One region of the Priestia sp. YIM B13490 genome, then DNA from elsewhere that is predicted to be linked to it. Evidence: riboswitches for the same ligand, from Rfam matches in the RefSeq annotation. Region 1 holds a riboswitch; each other region holds the start of a gene.
The links. Region 1 has a riboswitch for thiamine pyrophosphate ahead of thiM (hydroxyethylthiazole kinase). Riboswitches for the same ligand answer to the same signal wherever they lie in the genome.
Positions count from the first base shown of each region.

Region 2: it holds a riboswitch for thiamine pyrophosphate, as region 1 does, so the genes downstream of both, thiT (energy-coupled thiamine transporter ThiT) here and thiM (hydroxyethylthiazole kinase) in region 1, are expected to answer to the same signal.
Region 3: it holds a riboswitch for thiamine pyrophosphate, as region 1 does, so the genes downstream of both, thiC (phosphomethylpyrimidine synthase ThiC) here and thiM (hydroxyethylthiazole kinase) in region 1, are expected to answer to the same signal.

Region 1 covers NZ_JBHZOT010000003.1:332,539-338,879, forward strand. The annotation lists gene ACFX4R_RS11580 (GNAT family N-acetyltransferase) at 132-596, shown strand; gene ACFX4R_RS11585 (TetR/AcrR family transcriptional regulator) at 913-1,512, shown strand; gene ACFX4R_RS11590 (MFS transporter) at 1,609-2,826, shown strand; TPP riboswitch at 3,019-3,127, shown strand; gene thiM (hydroxyethylthiazole kinase) at 3,204-4,010, shown strand; gene thiE (thiamine phosphate synthase) at 4,024-4,668, shown strand; gene ACFX4R_RS11605 (pyridoxamine 5'-phosphate oxidase family protein) at 4,696-5,124, opposite strand; RNA gene ssrS (6S RNA) at 5,272-5,449, opposite strand; gene ACFX4R_RS11615 (hypothetical protein) at 5,559-6,179, opposite strand; gene ACFX4R_RS11620 (helix-turn-helix transcriptional regulator) at 6,333-6,341, shown strand, end outside.
Region 2 covers NZ_JBHZOT010000003.1:715,850-722,190, forward strand. The annotation lists gene ACFX4R_RS13560 (ethanolamine ammonia-lyase reactivating factor EutA) at 13-1,431, opposite strand; gene thiT (energy-coupled thiamine transporter ThiT) at 1,588-2,196, opposite strand; TPP riboswitch at 2,229-2,329, opposite strand; lysine riboswitch at 2,504-2,688, shown strand; gene ACFX4R_RS13570 (amino acid permease) at 2,791-4,230, shown strand; gene ACFX4R_RS13575 (hypothetical protein) at 4,267-4,635, opposite strand; gene ACFX4R_RS13580 (GNAT family N-acetyltransferase) at 4,739-5,230, opposite strand; gene ACFX4R_RS13585 (cysteine hydrolase family protein) at 5,321-5,908, opposite strand; gene ACFX4R_RS13590 (cupin domain-containing protein) at 5,930-6,238, opposite strand; gene ACFX4R_RS13595 (YqcI/YcgG family protein) at 6,213-6,341, opposite strand, start outside.
Region 3 covers NZ_JBHZOT010000018.1:27,975-34,315, forward strand. The annotation lists gene ACFX4R_RS26790 (VanZ family protein) at 1-77, shown strand, start outside; gene ACFX4R_RS26795 (hypothetical protein) at 191-379, opposite strand; gene thiC (phosphomethylpyrimidine synthase ThiC) at 357-2,126, opposite strand; TPP riboswitch at 2,240-2,354, opposite strand; gene ACFX4R_RS26805 (hypothetical protein) at 2,436-2,726, opposite strand; gene ACFX4R_RS26810 (undecaprenyl-diphosphate phosphatase) at 3,184-4,008, shown strand; cyclic di-AMP (ydaO/yuaA leader) riboswitch at 4,282-4,421, shown strand; gene ACFX4R_RS26815 (glutamate/proton symporter GltT) at 4,528-5,787, shown strand; gene ytvI (sporulation integral membrane protein YtvI) at 6,001-6,341, shown strand, end outside.

The DNA.
Region 1 (6,341 bases):
TTGGCAAAGTCGGTTTTAATAACTGGAGAAAAAGAAGGGAGTGTATAAAAGGATTTTTAAAGGTCGGCAGTGAATTTATTCATAAGTCGGTTTGTAGTTGACCACCCCTTAGTAGCAGGAAGGAAGAGAAAATGATTAAAATAAAAAGAGACCACTTAACGAACAATGAAGTTATTGAACTAGTAAGTTCTCACCTTCAAGGAATGAACTTACATTCACCCCCTGAAAGTATTCATGCTCTAAATGTTGAAAGCTTAAAACACCGTGATATTACGTTTTGGAGCGTGTGGGAAGACAGCCAGCTAGCAGGATGCGGGGCTATAAAAGAGTTAGATGAGCACCACGGAGAAATTAAATCGATGCGAACAGCCGCAGCTCATTTGCGAAAAGGAATTGCTAGAGAGCTGCTGCAGTACATAATAAATGAAGCGCAAAAACGAGGGTACCGACGCTTAAGCTTAGAAACAGGATCCGCGTCTGCTTTTGAACCGGCTAGAAAGCTGTACGCCAGTTTTGGATTTTACGAGTGCGAACCGTTTTCTACCTACAAAGAAGATCCATACAGTGTATTTATGACAAAGAAATTGAATGATTGATTAAAAGAGGCTGTAACAAAAGTATTTTAGTCAAAGAAGATCCGAACGATGAATCAAGATTCTTGATGAAGAATCCAACTCGTTCGGATTTTTTATGGTGATGGTGAACGTAGGTTTCATATATGTAGTGACTTCTAGCGGTTGATTTAGTTATGTCTCAACCTCTTTGTTTTTTGTTTTGTCATAATTCATATAAAAAGGTATAAACTAGGTTTTTTCACTAGACAAAAAAGATTTTCCTATGTAGTATAAGTGTCAGATAATACAAAACGAATGTTCAGTATAAATAATAAATGTGCGGGGCGGTGGAAATAGCTTGAATAAAAAAAAGCTTCAAAGTGAACAAACCAAAAGAAAAGTGGCAGATGCCGCTAAAGCATTGTTTTCTCAAAAAGGCTATAAAGCTACATCTGTTGAGGAAATTGTAGAAGCTACGGGAAGCAGTAAAGGGAATATTTATTATCACTTTAAAAGTAAAGAAGGGCTTTTTCTCTATTTAATAGACGAATGGGATCTCGAGTGGGAACGAAACTGGAAAGAAAGAGAGTCTCTTTACAAAACAACAAGAGATAAGCTTTTTGGAATTGCGGAGCAAATCATTTTAGATGATTTAAATCATCCTCTTACGAAAGCTGCCGATGAGTTTTTTAACAACGAGGAAAAGGGCAGCGACATCGAAGAGCGAATTGATGAGATGGTGAAACGACACGTGGAGTTTAACCGGGAGCTTTTGCAAAAAGGCATTGATGAAGGAGAGTTTTCTCCTAAAAATGCAGAACAGCTTGCAGTGATTTTAGAAGGGCTGTTTGTTGGAATGAGCCGCATGTCTCGAAAAACGAACACGGAAAATGCCTTGCAGCTATACCATTCAGCAATCGATGTATTTTTAAATGGAATTATAGCAAGGTCTTCTTAAATAATCGGGGATGCTTATTGCGGTAATGAGTAATCCCTCATTATTTTGTATTTTTATAGACCGAACGTTCAGTATTTTTGTAATCAGGAGGTTTATATGTCATTATTGTTAAGAAATCGAGCGGCGATTTTGCTGCTCATGCTAAACATTTTTATTATTTTTACAGGAATCGGTCTCGTTATTCCAATTATGCCAACATATATGACGGAGCTTCATATCAACGGCAGCGTGATGGGCCTCTTAGTAGCGGTGTTTTCACTGACTCAATTTTTGTTTTCACCTTTAGCGGGTCGGTTATCAGATTCGTTAGGGAGAAAGAAAATTATTGTAGCGGGAATGATTGTTTTTGCCTTGTCTGAATGGTTCTTTGGTTCAGTGAGTACACCTCTTTTATTATTTGTATCAAGAATGTTAGGCGGTGTCGGGGCCGCGCTCATTATGCCTGCTGTTATGGCCTATACAGCGGACGTGACGTCTGCTAAAGAACGTGCTAAAGGAATGGGCTATGTGACGGCGGCGATTACAACAGGATTTATTATTGGACCTGGTATCGGCGGCTTTTTAGCTGAATACGGCATGCGTGTACCATTTTATATGGCCGCAGTAGCAGGAGGCTTGGCTGCAGTGATTACGCTTTTGGTTTTGCCAGAGTCTCGTCCTGTACAAAATCATGCTGTTTCAAACAATGAGAATCCAAAAGAAGATCGGCTGCTACTCCAGCTTATGAATTCCTATAAAGAACCTTATTTTCTAAGTTTAATTATTGTTTTTGTGACATCGTTTGGATTATCCAATTATGAAACGATTTTTTCGCTATTTGTTGATCATAAATTTAGCTTTACGCCCAAAGATATTGCGTTTGTTATTACGTTTGGCTCTATTGCGGGGGCCGTAGTGCAGGTTACGATTTTTGGCTGGATTTTAAATAAGTTTGGTGAAAAAAGAGTGATTTCGTTTTGCTTGATGATGACGGGACTTTTTATTTTACTTACGCTGTTTGTGCACACGTACTGGCTTATTATTGTTGTGACATTCATCGTCTTTTTAGCAACAGATATTTTACGTCCGGCAATCAGCACGCAAATGTCGATGATGGCACAAGACGACCAAGGGTATGTAGCCGGACTAAATTCTGCTTATACAAGTCTTGGGAATATTATTGGACCCGTTGTAGCAGGCTTTCTTTTTGATATAAACATTAATTATCCGTACGTATCAGCTGCACTTGTACTGCTGCTTTGTTTTCTTTTATCTTTAAGAGCAGGGAAGGACAGAAAAACAGCTGTGAGAAATCAAGCGGTTCAAGAGAAATAACCATAAGGAAAAAATGATAGAATTCTTAGGGAATTGAAGACCTCGAGTAGCTTACTGGAGGTCTATTGATTATTCTTTTAGGAATGGTGTAAGGTTTAAAGCGCCACTCACCCTATAGAGAAGCTTTATTTTATCGGCAAAACAGTGAAATGGTTGCAAATAAAAAAGGTTAATAGTAAACTTTAAACGTAACAAGAATAGTATGGGAGCTTGCGCGGGGCAGGCTGAGAGTACAGGGACGCCTGTTGACCATTTGAACCTGTTGGATAATGCCAGCGCAGGGAATGTGAGTACATACCAAAGCACTTTGCGCATGCAAGGTGCTTTTTTGTCTTTTTTTTGCAGTGTTAAAACTAAATGAAAAGAGTGAAAAAAACATGGATATTAGTAAAATTTCAGCTCAATTAGAAAAAGTAAGAGATACAAGTCCGCTTGTTCATAATATTACGAATGTTGTGGTAACCAACTTTACAGCAAATGGACTGCTTGCACTAGGAGCTTCACCTGTTATGGCTTATGCGAAGGAAGAAGTGGCTGACATGGCACGAATCGCCGGAGCGCTTGTCTTAAATATGGGTACACTGACGGCTCAAGAAGTAGAAGCGATGAGAATAGCAGGAAAATCAGCAAATGAAAATGGCGTGCCGGTTATTTTCGATCCTGTAGGAGCCGGAGCGACACCGTTTCGTACAGAAGTAGCACGTCAGCTTGTAGAAGAATTAAATATGGCAGTTATTCGTGGTAACGCTGCTGAAGTTGCGAATGTCGTAGGCGAGTCATGGCTCATTAAAGGCGTTGATTCATTAGAAGGGCAAGGAGACGTCATTGAACTTGCTGAAAAAGCAGCGAACAAATTAGATACGGTGATTGTTATCACGGGTAAACAAGATGTAATCACAGATGGAAACAAAACGTATACAGTAGACAACGGTCACCCGTTATTTACGAAAGTGACGGGGACTGGGTGTCTGCTAACATCAATTATAGGAGCTTTCGCTGCTGTAGAAAAAGAATATGTCGAGGCAAGCGTTGCTGCTTTAAGTTTTTACGGAGTGGCAGGTGAAATCGCCGCAGCGAAAAAAGGTGAAGAAGGACCGGGAAGCTTTCAAATTGAGCTGTTAAATCAGCTTCATCTTTTATCTGGGCAGGATATTGAATCATATGCAAGAGTACATCAACGTTAAAAGGAGCCGGAAAATGACAAATGAAGAAATCAAAAAGCTGCTGCAAGTTTATTTTATAATGGGCAGCAATAACTGTAAAAAAGAGCCGAAAGAAGTGTTGAAAGAAGCAATTGAAGGCGGCGTTACCGTGTTTCAATTCCGTGAAAAAGGCGAGGGTGCCTTAACAGGAGAAGCGAAATATCAGCTGGCGAAGGAACTTCAGCAAATTTGTCAGCAGCACAGCGTTCCTTTTGTGGTGAATGATGATCTGGACTTAGCGATCCGCTTACAAGCAGATGGCGTTCATATTGGACAAGAAGATGAAAAAGCTCATATTGTTCGAGAGAAAATAGGAAAAGGAATTGTGGGCGTCTCTGTTCATAATGTACAAGAGCTGCAGCAAGCGATAAAAGACGGGGCGGATTATGTAGGAATGGGACCTGTTTTTCCTACTTCTACAAAAAAAGACGCAAAAGCAGTGCAAGGTACAAAGTTAATTGAAGAAGTGCGAAACCAGAATATTGACTTTCCAATTGTAGGAATCGGCGGGATCACGCCTGAAAATGCCAAACAAGTAGTAGAAGCAGGTGCAGATGGCGTTTCTATTATTACCGCGATTAGCTTAGCAGCGTCTCCAAAAGAAAAAGCAGCTCAATTGAAAGAAGCGGTAAGAAAATAAAAAAAGCGCACAGTGTGCGCTTTTTTATTATAGCTGAACAGTTTGAGGAGTTTCTTCGCCTTCATTCATAAAGCGAATTTCGTTCGGCGTAATTTCAAGAACAACATACTCAGGGTCATTTGGACCGTCAAACCATTCTTTCATGTGATCGTTCCATATACGCCCTTTTAATTGATCACCAGTACGAAGAACAGCTGTACCAGATAATTCTAAGTATTGATCGCCATATCCTTCGCCGCTGTAGCCCAATAGTACGTGCACGTTCGGATTGGCTTCGATTTCCTCTGCCTTATGTGTATTGATATTTGTTGGTGTGTAAAGAGCGATACCATCTTCATCGCTAAAGAATGTCATATAGCGAGAGTGGGGTTTGTTGTTTACAACTGTGGCTAATGTTCCTACACGATTTCCTTCTAATACTTCGTTTACTTTTTTAGCAATTTTTTGTTCATTCATTTTATCCATCTCCTTTATTACTTTTTATGTTCCTCAATCGAAGATAAATAAAACATACATGTCTAAAAAAAATATAAGTTAACAATAAAATAATTATGTAAACTAGTAAAATGAAAAATAAAAAAAGCTAGCTACAGCTAACTAAAAAATAAGCCCGCACTGCCGTAACCCTAAGTGTCTTAAATACCCAGATCTACTAGGTGGGTGCCCTCATAGCTGGGTTTAGCGTCCCAAGAAGGGCGTGCTATCTGCAGCTAAATTTTGAGCTCCCTTTTAACACTCAAAGGTTTAAGACAACATGAGTATACGCACAGCGCAGGTATGTATAACAAATGTAAATAAAATGCCGATATATAAATGTTTTCTAATTAATCAACTTTCATCGTACAAGAAATGATTATAACGGAATAATGAATGGAACGCAAGACTTTTATTTAAAGTTTTTCTTCTCTAACATCTTGGCGGGGAAACAGCAACAAAATAAGAAAAGGGCCCGCAACTGGAATGAAACATAAAAGAAGGTAAGGCCGGGATGCTATCCTTTCTTTTGTCATAACGGAGTAAGAAAGCCACGTTAAAACAAAAAAATCAGCGGTCATCACGCTAACAAGCTGTGACTGCATAAAAGCATCTCCATAAGCTTTTATTGAACCTAAGGATAGCCCGTATGCGTAACCTGCAATCGTGAGCGCTAAGCATAATCCAATCCATAGACGAGAAGAAATGATAGCAATGAAACGTGAAGGAATACGCGAACGTGTTCGAACTTTTTGTCCTTTCCAATGATAATAGAACAAAAGAGAAAAAGCTCCAAGCGCAAATGATAGAAGAGAAAATGGCCATCCAAGCAGTTTGTATGTATCTTTTTTACAGATCATTACCATAAACAATACTGGGAAAAGTCCTAAAAAAGAGAATACTATAACCACGAGCGGATCTACCTGTTGAAAATTTCCTGTGATAAGATTTTTAAACAGCAAATCATTACCGGCGCTTGCTCCTGGAGCTAGCAGCAAGGCGTATAGTACAAGCATAGCCCATACAATGATATACATATTCTCAACTCCTTTTAATTGTTTTAGTGTACAAAAACCATTTCAGTATATTTCCCCGTCTTGTGACGAAGGGAAACGCTTGAAACTCTTCTTTAATTAGGTGTAATATTACACTAAAGAAATGTACGTGTATAGAAAGAAAGGGCTGTGAAAATGAATAAA
Region 2 (6,341 bases), 380 kb from region 1:
ATGTTCAGCTGATTATGATGAAAAAGCGAGCGTTTTAACGGAAACGGAGATCGCTTCTCCGGCTACTGGTAACCCTAGATCGATGTAATCTCCGTGTGTAAAATCAATTTGATCTAAACAAATAATTTCTAACTCTTTCCTCTGTTTAGCTAGTGCTTGTCCTAAAGCTTTTGCAATATCTTGTTCGCATAGAATAACGAGGCACTTAGCTCCCTTAAAACAAGCAATAAATTCATCGCTTATTATTTTTGCTAATTCTTGAAGCATCTTATAGCTGCAGTAAGGAAAATGAGATAAAGCAATAGCAGCAGGGGGGTCTTCTGCGCTGAAAATAGTTGAAGCCTGCATACATGCCGCTCGAACTCTTTCTTGAAACAGCTGCGGATTCCACGTCTCTTCTTGCTGAACGGGTATCTCTACAATCGGGATATTTTTTAACGGCAGCCGCTTCGATCCAATATATACGGTTGATCCGCTAACTTCTGTATTTTGCATACCAGCCCCAATTACAGTAGCGCGCGTTGTCTCAGCGGATTGAGATACTTGGATGGATTGAAAATGATATGCTAGAAGCGGACCAACGTCTCCGTGTATGGCCACTTCCTTCACTGTTATTGGCTTTTGCTTCTCCATCATTGCTCCTACTCCTCCTGAAACCATGATCGTTTCAGGATGTATAGAAGATCTTGTATGAGGAGAAACGAGCAGCGAGGAATTTTGATTCAGCGCTTTTACATAATTCACGGTTTCTTCAGCTAGTAATTGACAGATAGACGAGAGCTTTTCAAATGCTGCTTTTTCACCTTCTCGCAGTGTCAAAGAATTATTTTTCAAAAATTCAGTTAAATGAGACGAAACGTAGGTAACAAGACCGTCTTCATTTAGTCGAATTAATCTCCCGCCTACATGCAGTGTAAACGTTTCTATCACTTTTCCATTTTGACATAAAGCGATGTTAGCAGTGCCTCCTCCTACATCAATATTGGCAATTACTGCATTTGTTTCAGCAGAACGCTCTATTGCTCCCGATCCTTTTGCTGCTAATATTCCCTCTAAGTCAGCGCCGGCTGTTGCAACAACAAAATCCCCAGCATGTTCGGCTAGATAGTGAACGATACTTTCTGCATTTTGCTTTCTGGCCGTTTCTCCTGTGATGATCACAGCACCTGCCTCCACTTGATCTAAGGAGATTCCTGCGTTCTTATACTCTTGTTCTAGTAGTACCGTTAATCTTTGAACATCGATTTCAACATCGTTTAGCATAGGGGTGGTGTAGATAGAACTTACATACGTTACGCGACGATCAATAATTTGACAGCCTGGCAGCGTAAACTGATTTTGTTGATTTGCTATTAACAGCTTGCTTACAATCAGTTTTGTTGTGCTTGTTCCGATATCTAAACCTATGCTCGTTATCCATTTCTGTAGCATGCTATCAATCCCTTATCTCGTTTGAATATGGTGATTATCATAAAACAGTTTTTTGAATATTTCACTAACTATGTTATCAAACCTGACACACTTTTGTGTAAACAAAGGTGACAAATGACAAAAAAGACTAAATCTTGGTAGATTTAGTCTTTTTGCTTATGATGAGTGTGATTTAGTTACAATCATTCTTGATGCGGATGGAATTAATAGTGAAAGAATGATTAAGCAGGCTATTAGTGACCCTACCATTGAAATACCGTTCATTGAAAAAGAATACCATAGAGCGGACATACCCTTTGGCGCATATGATCCCCAAAAAATAATACCCGCAATAAAGTGACAGAAATACCGTGCGAAGCTGCCGATAACAAGGGATAAAACAATCAAAACAAAAGCTTTTGATCTGTTATTGTTAGCTAAATTTGTTTTAATAGATTGCGAAAAAATACCTCCAAAACCTATAAAAGCAAAAGCCACAATATATTCAATAAACGTTTGTAGCGCTGTTAAAATATAAGCCGTTCCTGTTGCCAACTGCAACAGCCCCCATAATAGACCAGATAGAGCCCCGCCTTTTACTCCCCAGCGAAAGCACATAATAAAAATGGGCACCATGGAGAACGAAATACTCACAGCCGTTGCAATCTTAATGGAAGGCAAAAGATCAAGTAGAAGTGCTAATGCTGCAAAAATAGCTATTTCAATTTTAGCCTGTAAAGGTAATGCTTTATTCACGTTTCTCACTCCTGTTTTTGAATCATTCATATCAAACGGTTTACACAGGAGTAAGCAAATATATGCTACTATTCCCACATTCCTACGCTAGCGTTAACTAACAGGTTCGAAGGGTCTGAACAATTTGTTCACTCTCAGCACGGCGGCTCCCCCTGTGGTACGTTCGGATATTTATGTAGTATTATGACAACATTCATTATACCATATGTAGCAAAATAGATTCGAGAGATTTCAAAGATGTTTCTATTTTCTGAATCTATTTTTTATAATGACAATCGTTTTAGTATTTGGTATACTTCTTTTATGTCAAATGAATATAAAAAACCCTCATCCTAATCGATGAGGTAGAGGTCGCAGTTTTTAATAGTAAAGCAACGGAAATGCAGAGAACATTGAGGATGTTGCTTGAAAGGAAAAATTGCCGAAGTTTAGATCACTTCTCGGTTGATTTAAGCTGGGGCTGTCTCCGAACAGGAACAGAACTGTCACATCATGCGAGTGATGTGAAGAGCTATCTTCACGGAAGGTTGACGCGGTTTTCAGATTTAAAAGCGCGCACATATACTGCGGGCTTTTTTTATGTTATCCCGTCTCTTTCCGTACATTCGAAAGGAGTATTTATCTATGCAAGAGCAGCAAGAATTAAAACGTGGGTTGAAATCTCGCCACTTAACGATGATTTCATTAGGAGGAGCCATCGGAACCGGCTTATTCCTAGCAAGTGGTGGAGCAATTCACACAGCAGGACCTGGGGGAGCGCTTTTAGCTTACGCTATCATTGGTGTCATGGTTTACTTTTTGATGACCAGCCTAGCGGAGCTCGCAGCTTATATGCCTGAAGCCGGTTCATTTAGTACGTATGCGTCTCGGTTTGTAGATCCATCCTTTGGTTTCGCTCTCGGCTGGAACTATTGGTATAACTGGGCTATTACGATTGCAGCTGAATTATCTGCTGGAGCCCTTATTATGAAATTTTGGTTCCCAAACTCTTCTTCTATTTTATGGAGTGCCCTGTTTTTATTAATTATGTTTGGGCTTAACTACCTTTCTGTAAGAGGATTTGGTGAATCTGAATTTTGGTTTTCGTTAATTAAAGTAGTAACGGTTATCATCTTTTTAGTTATTGGCATTATGATGATTTTTGGTATCTTTAACAATGAAGCACCAGGGTTTAAAAACTTCACGCTTGGTGATGGACCCATTCACGGTGGATTCTTTACTGTCTTAGGTATTTTTATGGCTGCTGGTTTTTCATTTCAAGGAACAGAGTTGCTTGGAGTCGCAGCTGGAGAAAGTGAAGATCCGGAAAAAACGGTTCCTCGCGCAGTTAAACAAGTCTTCTGGCGCATCTTGTTATTTTATATTTTAGCTATTTTTGTTATCGGAATGCTTATTCCATACACAGCCGATTCATTAGCAAGTGATGATGTGCGAGTAAGTCCATTTACTTTAATATTCGAACGAGCAGGTCTGGCGTTTGCAGCATCAGCTATCAATGCCGTTATTTTAACAGCCGTTTTATCTGCTGGTAACTCAGGTATGTATGCTTCTACGCGTATGCTGTGGAACTTAGCGAAAGATGGAAAAGCACCAAGGTTCTTAGCAAAAGTGAATAAACGAGGCGTTCCAGTGAATGCTTTAATCGCAACGGCACTTGTCGGTACACTTGCATTTGGTGCTTCATTTTTTGGAGACGGTGCGGTATACACGTGGTTACTTAACGCTTCTGGTATGTCTGGTTTTATTGCTTGGTTAGGAATTGCCATCAGCCACTATCGTTTTAGAAGAGCATTTGTTGCCCAAGGTCATGATTTGAGTGAACTTCCATATCATGCAAAACTTTTCCCGTTTGGTCCTATCTTTGCCTTTATTTTATGTGCTGTTGTCATTTTAGGTCAAAACTATTCGGCGTTTATGGGTGATTCGATTGACTGGTACGGTGTACTTGTTTCTTATATCGGACTTCCTTTATTCTTAATTGTTTGGTTAGGATACAAATGGACGAAAAAGTCAAAACTTATTCCGTTAAAAGAATGCCAAGTAACAGTGAAAAAATACGAATAAAAAAAGCTCTCTATTCAAAAGAATAGAGAGCTTTTTTTATGTGATCTGATCAGCAAAATGAAGAGATATATAGGCGGGCTGATTTTTCATAACAAGCATATAACCTTTGAGGGGACGATTACAGTAATCAGCAGCTTCTATATAATAAATACGCTGAACTAACCTGCTTAAATGGGTTACAAAAGATGGAAGTTGATGAGTAGGAATGCTTTGGATGTAGTCTATGATTTCTTGTTTAGTTTGAAGGCCCGAATGGGTACATTCTAACAGATGAAAAAGTGGATCTGCTGCTATAGTAGATAGTTCAGAATTGTGTTTGATTCTATTCAGCTGGATATGCAGTTCTTTTTTTGACCATGTCTTTGGAATAGCTCTTAGATGCTGATATTGAAAACGTGTATTCATGATAGCTAACACCTTTCGTATTAAAATAATAAAACGACTTATTATTTTAATAACCTTTACACATGAAACTAAAACGTTACAATGTGTAAAGGTGTCATACATCTTATAAAATAAGCTGATAAAAAAGCACATCTTGCCACTGATCGAATTTCCAGCCTACTTCTTTAAATTCTCCGCAAAATGTAAAATTAAATTGCTCATGCATTTTGATACTGATATCATTCCCTTTTGTAATCCCTGAAATGACAACGTGATGGTTGAGTTCTTTAGCTAGTTCCAAAATTCGCTTCATAAGCTGTTTTCCAATGCCATACCCCTGTTGATTTTTATCAATATAAATCGATAGCTCTACCGTTTGAATGTACGCTTCTTTATCTCGATAAGAAGAAAGCGAAGCATAGCCCGCTACTACCCCATCTTTTTCTGCGACAATAAGCGGAAAAAGTTCATTGCTAATATGATTATCAAACCAGCTCCTTCTTTGCTCTACTGTTACAGGCGTTAAATCAAAAGTAGCAGCACTTGCTTGAACAGACTGGTTATAAATTTCAACAAGCATAGGTAAATCTTCTTCTTTAGCATAACGAATGATCATATGTACAAACTCCTTATAGTATAGAATTATCTTTATTTTACTTCTTTTAAGAAACATAATCTACATAAAAAACCGATGTGCGCATGCACATCAGTTATGATTTTGAGCATATTGAAAGGTTTGAAGAACTTGAAGTGTCTCTTTTGTAGAAACGACCGTTGCAAACTCCTCATGCAAAGAAGACAATGCGAATGTATGTACATCTTCTGCAGGAAGCCTTGTTTTTCCATCGTAGGACATACCATCAAAGCAAGCTGTTGCATCGTTTACAACGTACGTCCTGTACCCTAGATTTCCAGCCATGCGGGCAGTCGTAGAGACGCAGTGATTAGTAGTTAGTCCTATTAAGATAAGCGTATCATAGCCATTTGCTTTTAAATAACTGTCTAGCTCTGTTCCAATGAAGCAGCTGTTCACGTGTTTGCGAATTAAGTATTCGTCTTCTTGTGGACCAAACCCTTCTTTGAACTGAAATCCCTTCGAACTTGGGTGTAAAGGAGAATCTGGATTTTCTGATGCATGCTGTACGTGAATGACAGGATAATTTTGGCGCCTCCATGCTTGCAGTAGCGTCAGCATATGTTTTTCTGCATCTAGATTGTTTCTTTCCCCCCACTGTGGTGAATAAAACCCTTCTTGTACATCGATAAGCAGCAGCACTGGCCGGGAACGTAGCATAAGCATCATCTTCTTTCGTCTTTATTTTAAAATGGAAATAACGTATGTGCACCCATCAGGACCGGCTTTTGAGGAATGAACCGTTTGTTTCGGTAAATGTATTCGATCTCCTGCCTGACATAGAACCGTATCATGTTCAACTGTAAAGTAAATAGATCCTTCAAGTATATGAAGAATTTCATCAGTTGGATGGGTATGAGATGGGTGCGTTTGAAAAGCAATATCGTGCTGTACTTCAACATATCCAGTATACGCTGGAAGCAGTTCTTTAATTACTTCTTCAAACTTTCCGCCAACTCCTTTTTTAATAGAGGCTTTTTTTACGTCCATGCTGCTCACTCCTTTTTAATTTAAACGGACACTGTCCAGTAGTATAGTTGTTATCATCGTGTAAAAAATATTGCTTCCACTCTCGGTTTTCCTGCTGTCCATA
Region 3 (6,341 bases), on a different contig from region 1:
CATTTATAGGCTGGGTTATTATTAAAATACTATATTGGGCCAAGAACGTGCTGAAAGCACGTTTCAAAAAAAGATAAAGAGATGGAGACATAACTGAATCAATAGCTAGAAAGCAGCTACAGATATGAAGTCTACGTTTACCATCACAATGAAAAGATCCGAACGATGAATCGTTCGGATCTTTCTTCAACTAAAATACTTTTGTCCTAGCCACTGCCTCTTGTTGATAGAAACACTTAATGCAGCGTCTTACGGAAGAATGTGAGGATTCAACGATAATGTGCTGACAATTTTGCTGAACAAATAATAACTTTCTTTCAAGCTGCTTAATTTGTTCTTTAAGCTGTTCTACTTCATTATTGATAGATATTTGAACCACTGTTAACAAACTCTTTAGCTTTTTCTTTCATTCCTTCTTTTCTTACTTCGTTTACATCTTTTTCATTTTCTTGAGCCATGTTACGAATATCTTGAGAAATACGCATCGAACAGAATTTAGGTCCACACATTGAACAGAAATGGGCTGTTTTAGCACCTTCAGCGGGAAGTGTTTCATCGTGATATTCTTTTGCGCGCTCTGGATCTAGTGACAGGTTAAATTGATCATTCCATCTAAATTCAAATCTTGCTTTAGACAGCGCGTTATCGCGTTTTTGTGCTCCTGGATGGCCTTTTGCTAGGTCAGCGGCATGCGCAGCAATTTTATAGGTGATAACGCCTTCTCGAACGTCTTCTTTATTTGGCAGACCTAAATGTTCTTTTGGGGTTACGTAGCAAAGCATAGCTGTCCCAAACCAGCCAATCATTGCAGCCCCGATACCTGATGTAATATGGTCATAGCCTGGAGCGATGTCGGTTGTAAGCGGTCCAAGAGTATAGAAGGGAGCTTCTTGGCATATTTCCATTTGTTTATCTACGTTTTCTTTGATGAGGTGCATAGGGACATGTCCAGGGCCTTCAATCATAACTTGAACATCGTGTTTCCAAGCAATTTTAGTTAATTCACCAAGCGTTTCTAATTCACCGAACTGTGCCTCATCATTAGCATCTGCAATGGAACCAGGACGCAGCCCATCGCCAAGCGAAATAGAAATATCGTATGCTTTACAGATTTCACAGATTTCTTCAAAGCGAGTATATAAAAAGTTCTCTTCATGATGAGCTAAACACCACTGCGCCAAGATGGATCCTCCGCGTGAAACAATACCTGTCGTACGTTTCGCTGTCAGAGGAATATAGCGTAAAAGAACACCTGCGTGAATAGTAAAGTAATCAACACCTTGCTCCGCTTGTTCAATTAATGTATCGCGATATGCTTCCCACGTTAGATCTTCTGCAACACCTTTTACTTTTTCAAGCGCTTGGTAAATAGGAACAGTCCCTACAGGAACAGGCGAGTTGCGGATAATCCATTCGCGCGTTGTGTGGATATCCTTTCCTGTTGATAAATCCATAATTGTATCGGCTCCCCAACGCGTTGCCCATGTCATTTTTTCTACTTCATCTTCAATAGCTGAACGAATAGCTGAATTTCCGATATTAGCATTGATTTTCACGTGGAATTTGCGGCCGATAATCATCGGTTCGCTCTCAGGGTGATTGATATTATTAGGGATAATGGCACGTCCTCTTGCTACTTCTTCACGCACGACTTCAGGATCCATCTGTTCACGAATAGCGATAAATTCCATTTCGGGCGTGATGATTCCTTTTTTCGCATAGTGCATTTGCGTTACATTTTGATTTTTTTTCGCGCGCAAAGGTAAACGATTAGTGATAAAGCGCTCGTACTGATCTCTTGGATCACCATCATAATAACCGTTATCCTGTGGCTGAACCGTACGGCCTTGATATGTTTCTACATCGTTTCGTTCTGCAATCCACTTTTCGCGCAGAGCCGGTAATCCTTTTTGTAAATTAATTTCATAACAGGGATCTGTATAAACACCACTCGTGTCGTATACACGTACGGGATTATTTTCTTCTTCCCCAAAAGATCCTGTAGTAGGAGACTGATGGATTTCACGCATAGGCACTTTAAGATCTTCTCTGGATCCTTGGACATATACTTTGTGACTGTTTGGAAAAGGCTTTTTCATAGAAACTGATACATTTTGTTTTGACATTACATATTCCTCCGGTTTCGCATAAAGTGTAGCTATACCGAACCATAAAAAAATCGGGTTCTGTGATAGACAGAACCCGATGGAATAGGCGAAAAAAGAATAAACATATACTATTCTTTTCAAGACTACTTCCCTCCGCTGGTATAACCCAAATCAGGTTCAAAGGGTTAAAGAGTTTTATAGCACTCTTCTCTCAGTCTGAGCTATCAGACACCCCTAGTAGAAATAACATTTAAATTATTCAATTTACGGCTTAAGTTTACCATCATTCGGTAAAAAATCAACCCTTAAATAAAAAAAGCTAGACAATCAACGTTGTCTAGCAGCATCGATTGCAATCACAATAGCTGTAATAATGTGCATAACAAACCCTAAAAATGGAATCCAAGCAACCAGTGAAGTAACAATCCCTAGTATGTTTCCATACGCAGATAACCCTCGTCTATTAGCTAAAATGAGTGTGATAGCATGAAGAATAAATCCAATAAAAAGAGGAGTATAACTAAAGCCCATAACAATCCCCGCGCCAATTAAAGGAATTCCCAGCAAGGCTTCATACCCAGCAGTGACCCATTTCATTGTACGTACATTTCCATTCATAGTAAAAAGCCTCCTAAAAAAGATACTACTATATACGAGAAAAGAGAGAAAAAAGTTTCAAATTACTTAGGGGATATGTCGTATAAGCAAGCACTAGTTGATTAAAATGATAGATGACAGTAAAGGGGATGGAAAAAACATAATGATTTAGTCATTTTTTCACACTAAAGAAAAATAGTCTAGATGATTCATTTTTAGCTAAGGACCCGGAATTTATACCGAACATAGCGACTGCTTTTTAAAACAAATAAAAGCTGATATCTTGTTTTTTGGTTATAGCATGTAGGGTTTTTATTACAAATTATTAAAGATTCTTATCTTTTTGCAAATACACATTGTATTTCATAGTTTTAACAATTATGATAAAAAAGCAAGTGTCAAAATAGGAAAATAGTTGAGCATGGAAAACGAAGCGATAAGCTTATTAATTTGAAAGAAAGGCAAGGTATATAGCTTTATGTGGGAAATTATTGTAGCAATCATTTTAGGGATTGTAGAAGGTTTAACAGAGTTTGCTCCTGTTTCGTCAACTGGGCATATGATTATTGTGGATGACCTGTGGTTAAATTCAAAAGAATTATTTTCATCTCCCGTAGCTAATACATTTAAAATTGTTATTCAGCTAGGGTCGATCTTAGCAGTAGTAGTTATTTTTAAAGATCGTTTCATTAATTTATTAGGATTGGGAAAAAAGCCAGCCGCTCCAATTGGACCGACAAATCGTTTGAATTTAATGCAAGTAATTGTTGGTCTGTTACCCGCAGGAGTGTTAGGTCTTTTGTTTGATGATTACATTGATGAACATTTGTTTTCTTTAAATACGGTGCTAATTGGCTTAGTAGTCGGAGCTGTATTAATGATTCTAGCAGATTTGTTTGGACCTAAACGTCCGCGTGTAGAGACGGTGGACCAAATGTCTTATGGACAAGCACTGGGTATAGGACTGTTTCAATGTATTGCTCTTTGGCCAGGTTTTTCTCGTTCAGGCTCCACGATTTCAGGAGGGGTTCTTCTTGGAATGAGCCATAAGGCAGCGGCAGATTTTACATTTATTATGGCAGTGCCAATCATGGCAGGAGCAAGTGGACTTTCATTGGTTAAAAACTGGCAGTATTTCACATCAGATGCACTACCGTTTTTTATTGCTGGTTTTATCAGCGCCTTTATTTTTGCGCTGGTGTCTATTCGCTTTTTCCTGAAATTAATTAATCGTATCAAATTAGTACCATTTGCACTATATCGAATTGTGTTAGCAGCTATTCTATATTTTGTATTTTTATAAAATAAACATGCGTGTTCTTTAGTCCCTTAAACTTCTAATAGAGACTCAAAGAGCAAGAAAAAGCTATTGCAACATTGCAATAGCTTTTTTGTATAAATATATATTATCGCCTTTTGAAAGCGTTTTATAAACATGGGTATTGACAAAACGTGTCGAAAAATAGTAAATTAATATTTGTGCAGTATAAAGTTAAGTAAAAGTAAGACTTCTGTTTAGTTTTATTGACTGTAAAAAACGTATGACAACGTATAGATCGTTTTAATTTTATAAAAACTGAATAATAAGCTTAATCGTATAGAGCGGGGGAATCATTATCGGCAGTAAAGCTGCCTTGGGGTGAATCCTTACAAAAGGTAGGAAACTCTCAATTCCGAATCCGACAGTTAACCCCGTTTGCTTTATTGAGAGAAAGAGCCCAAAATAGCGTAAGTAAAAGGCTGTTCTTTCTTAAGAATAGTCTTTTTTTGTTTTTTCAGAAAAGTATATACAAATGTCATACATCTTTGGGGAGGTACATCTATGAAAAAAATTCGTTTTGGTTTGGCTACGCAGATTTTTACCGGATTAATCCTCGGTGTTCTTGTAGGGGTAATTTGGTTTAACGATCCGCGTGTAGTAACATACCTACAGCCGCTAGGAGACCTATTTTTAAGATTAATTAAGATGATTGTTATTCCAATTGTTATCTCAAGCTTAGTCGTTGGAGTTGCAGGAGCAGGGAGCGGCAAACAGGTCGGAAAGCTCGGCGTTAAAACCATTCTCTATTTTGAAATTATTACGACTTTTGCAATTATAATCGGTGTATTGGTTGCTAATATTTTTCATCCTGGGCAAGGTGTAGACATTCATTCAGCACAGAAGAGTGATATTTCACAATATGTTGAAACATCCAAACAGCAAGAAGGAAAGTCAGTGGCTGAAACTTTCTTACACATTGTTCCGACAAACTTTTTCCAGTCAATTGTTGAAGGAGATATGCTAGCAATTATCTTCTTTACAGTGTTATTTGCACTAGGAGTAGCGGCAATTGGGGAAAGAGGAAAGCCAGTTGTACAATTCTTCGACGGTGTTTCTCACGCAATGTTTCACGTGGTAAACCTTGTAATGAAAGTGGCGCCAATTGGTGTATTTGCTTTAATTGGTGTAACAGTTTCAAAATTCGGCTTAGATTCACTCCTTTCATTAGGAAAGCTTGTTATCTTAGTTTACTTAGCGTTAATTTTCTTCCTACTTGTTGTATTAGGAGGAATTGCGAAATGGGCAGGAATTAACATTTTCCACTTATTCCGCTATATGAAAGATGAACTGTTGTTAGCATACAGTACATCTAGCTCTGAGACAGTTCTTCCGCGAATTATGGAAAAACTTGAAAAGATGGGCTGTCCAAAAGCTATCGTATCGTTCGTTGTACCAATTGGTTATACATTTAACCTAGATGGTTCCGTTCTTTATCAAGCGATTGCAGCGTTATTCTTAGCGCAGGTGTATGGTATTGATTTAACGATCGTTCAACAGCTGACGCTCATTCTGGTATTGATGGTTACATCTAAAGGAATGGCTGCGGTGCCAGGAACATCATTTGTTGTATTACTGGCTACTCTTGGAACAATCGGCGTTCCGGCAGAAGGATTAGCCTTCATTGCTGGAGTAGACAGAATCATGGATATGGCACGTACGGTTGTTAACTTAGTAGGAAACACACTAGCAGCAATTGTGATGTCTAAATCTGAAGGCAAATTTGACCCTAAAAAAGGTACAGAGGTCATGAGAGCCGGCTAATTTATAAATTAAAAAGCTACTTATTCTATTCAAAAAATTAGAATAAGTAGCTTTTTTCATAATAATTCCTTTATTATTATGGAAATTGACCCTATAATATGTAACATCAGGTATAAATATATCCAAATTTTATTCTTACATAAAAGCAGTCACTGGTTCCTTTCTTTATCAATAAATATAGAGATAGCTTAGCTAGTTGGGGGATAGTAGAGTATGTGGAAAAAGCGAATATGGGTCATCGCCTCGATAGTAATCGTATGTTTGTTAATCCCTTACAGTTTACCGATTGTGTTTGCTTTATTAACAGCATTAGCGCTTGAGGGTATTGTTCAAAAATTGCATCAATCTTTTAAAATGAAGAGAGTCTACGCAGTGCTTATGACCTTCATTTTATATGTTGTTTCGCTCATACTTATTGGATTTTTTATTGTTCGGACAATCGTTACGCAAGTGGTTGCTCTTTCAAAGATAGCGCCTTCCTTTGTAAAAGAAATCTATGAAACCGCGATTTATCCAACTATTATTAAGTGGAAATACTATTCAAACGCTCTTCC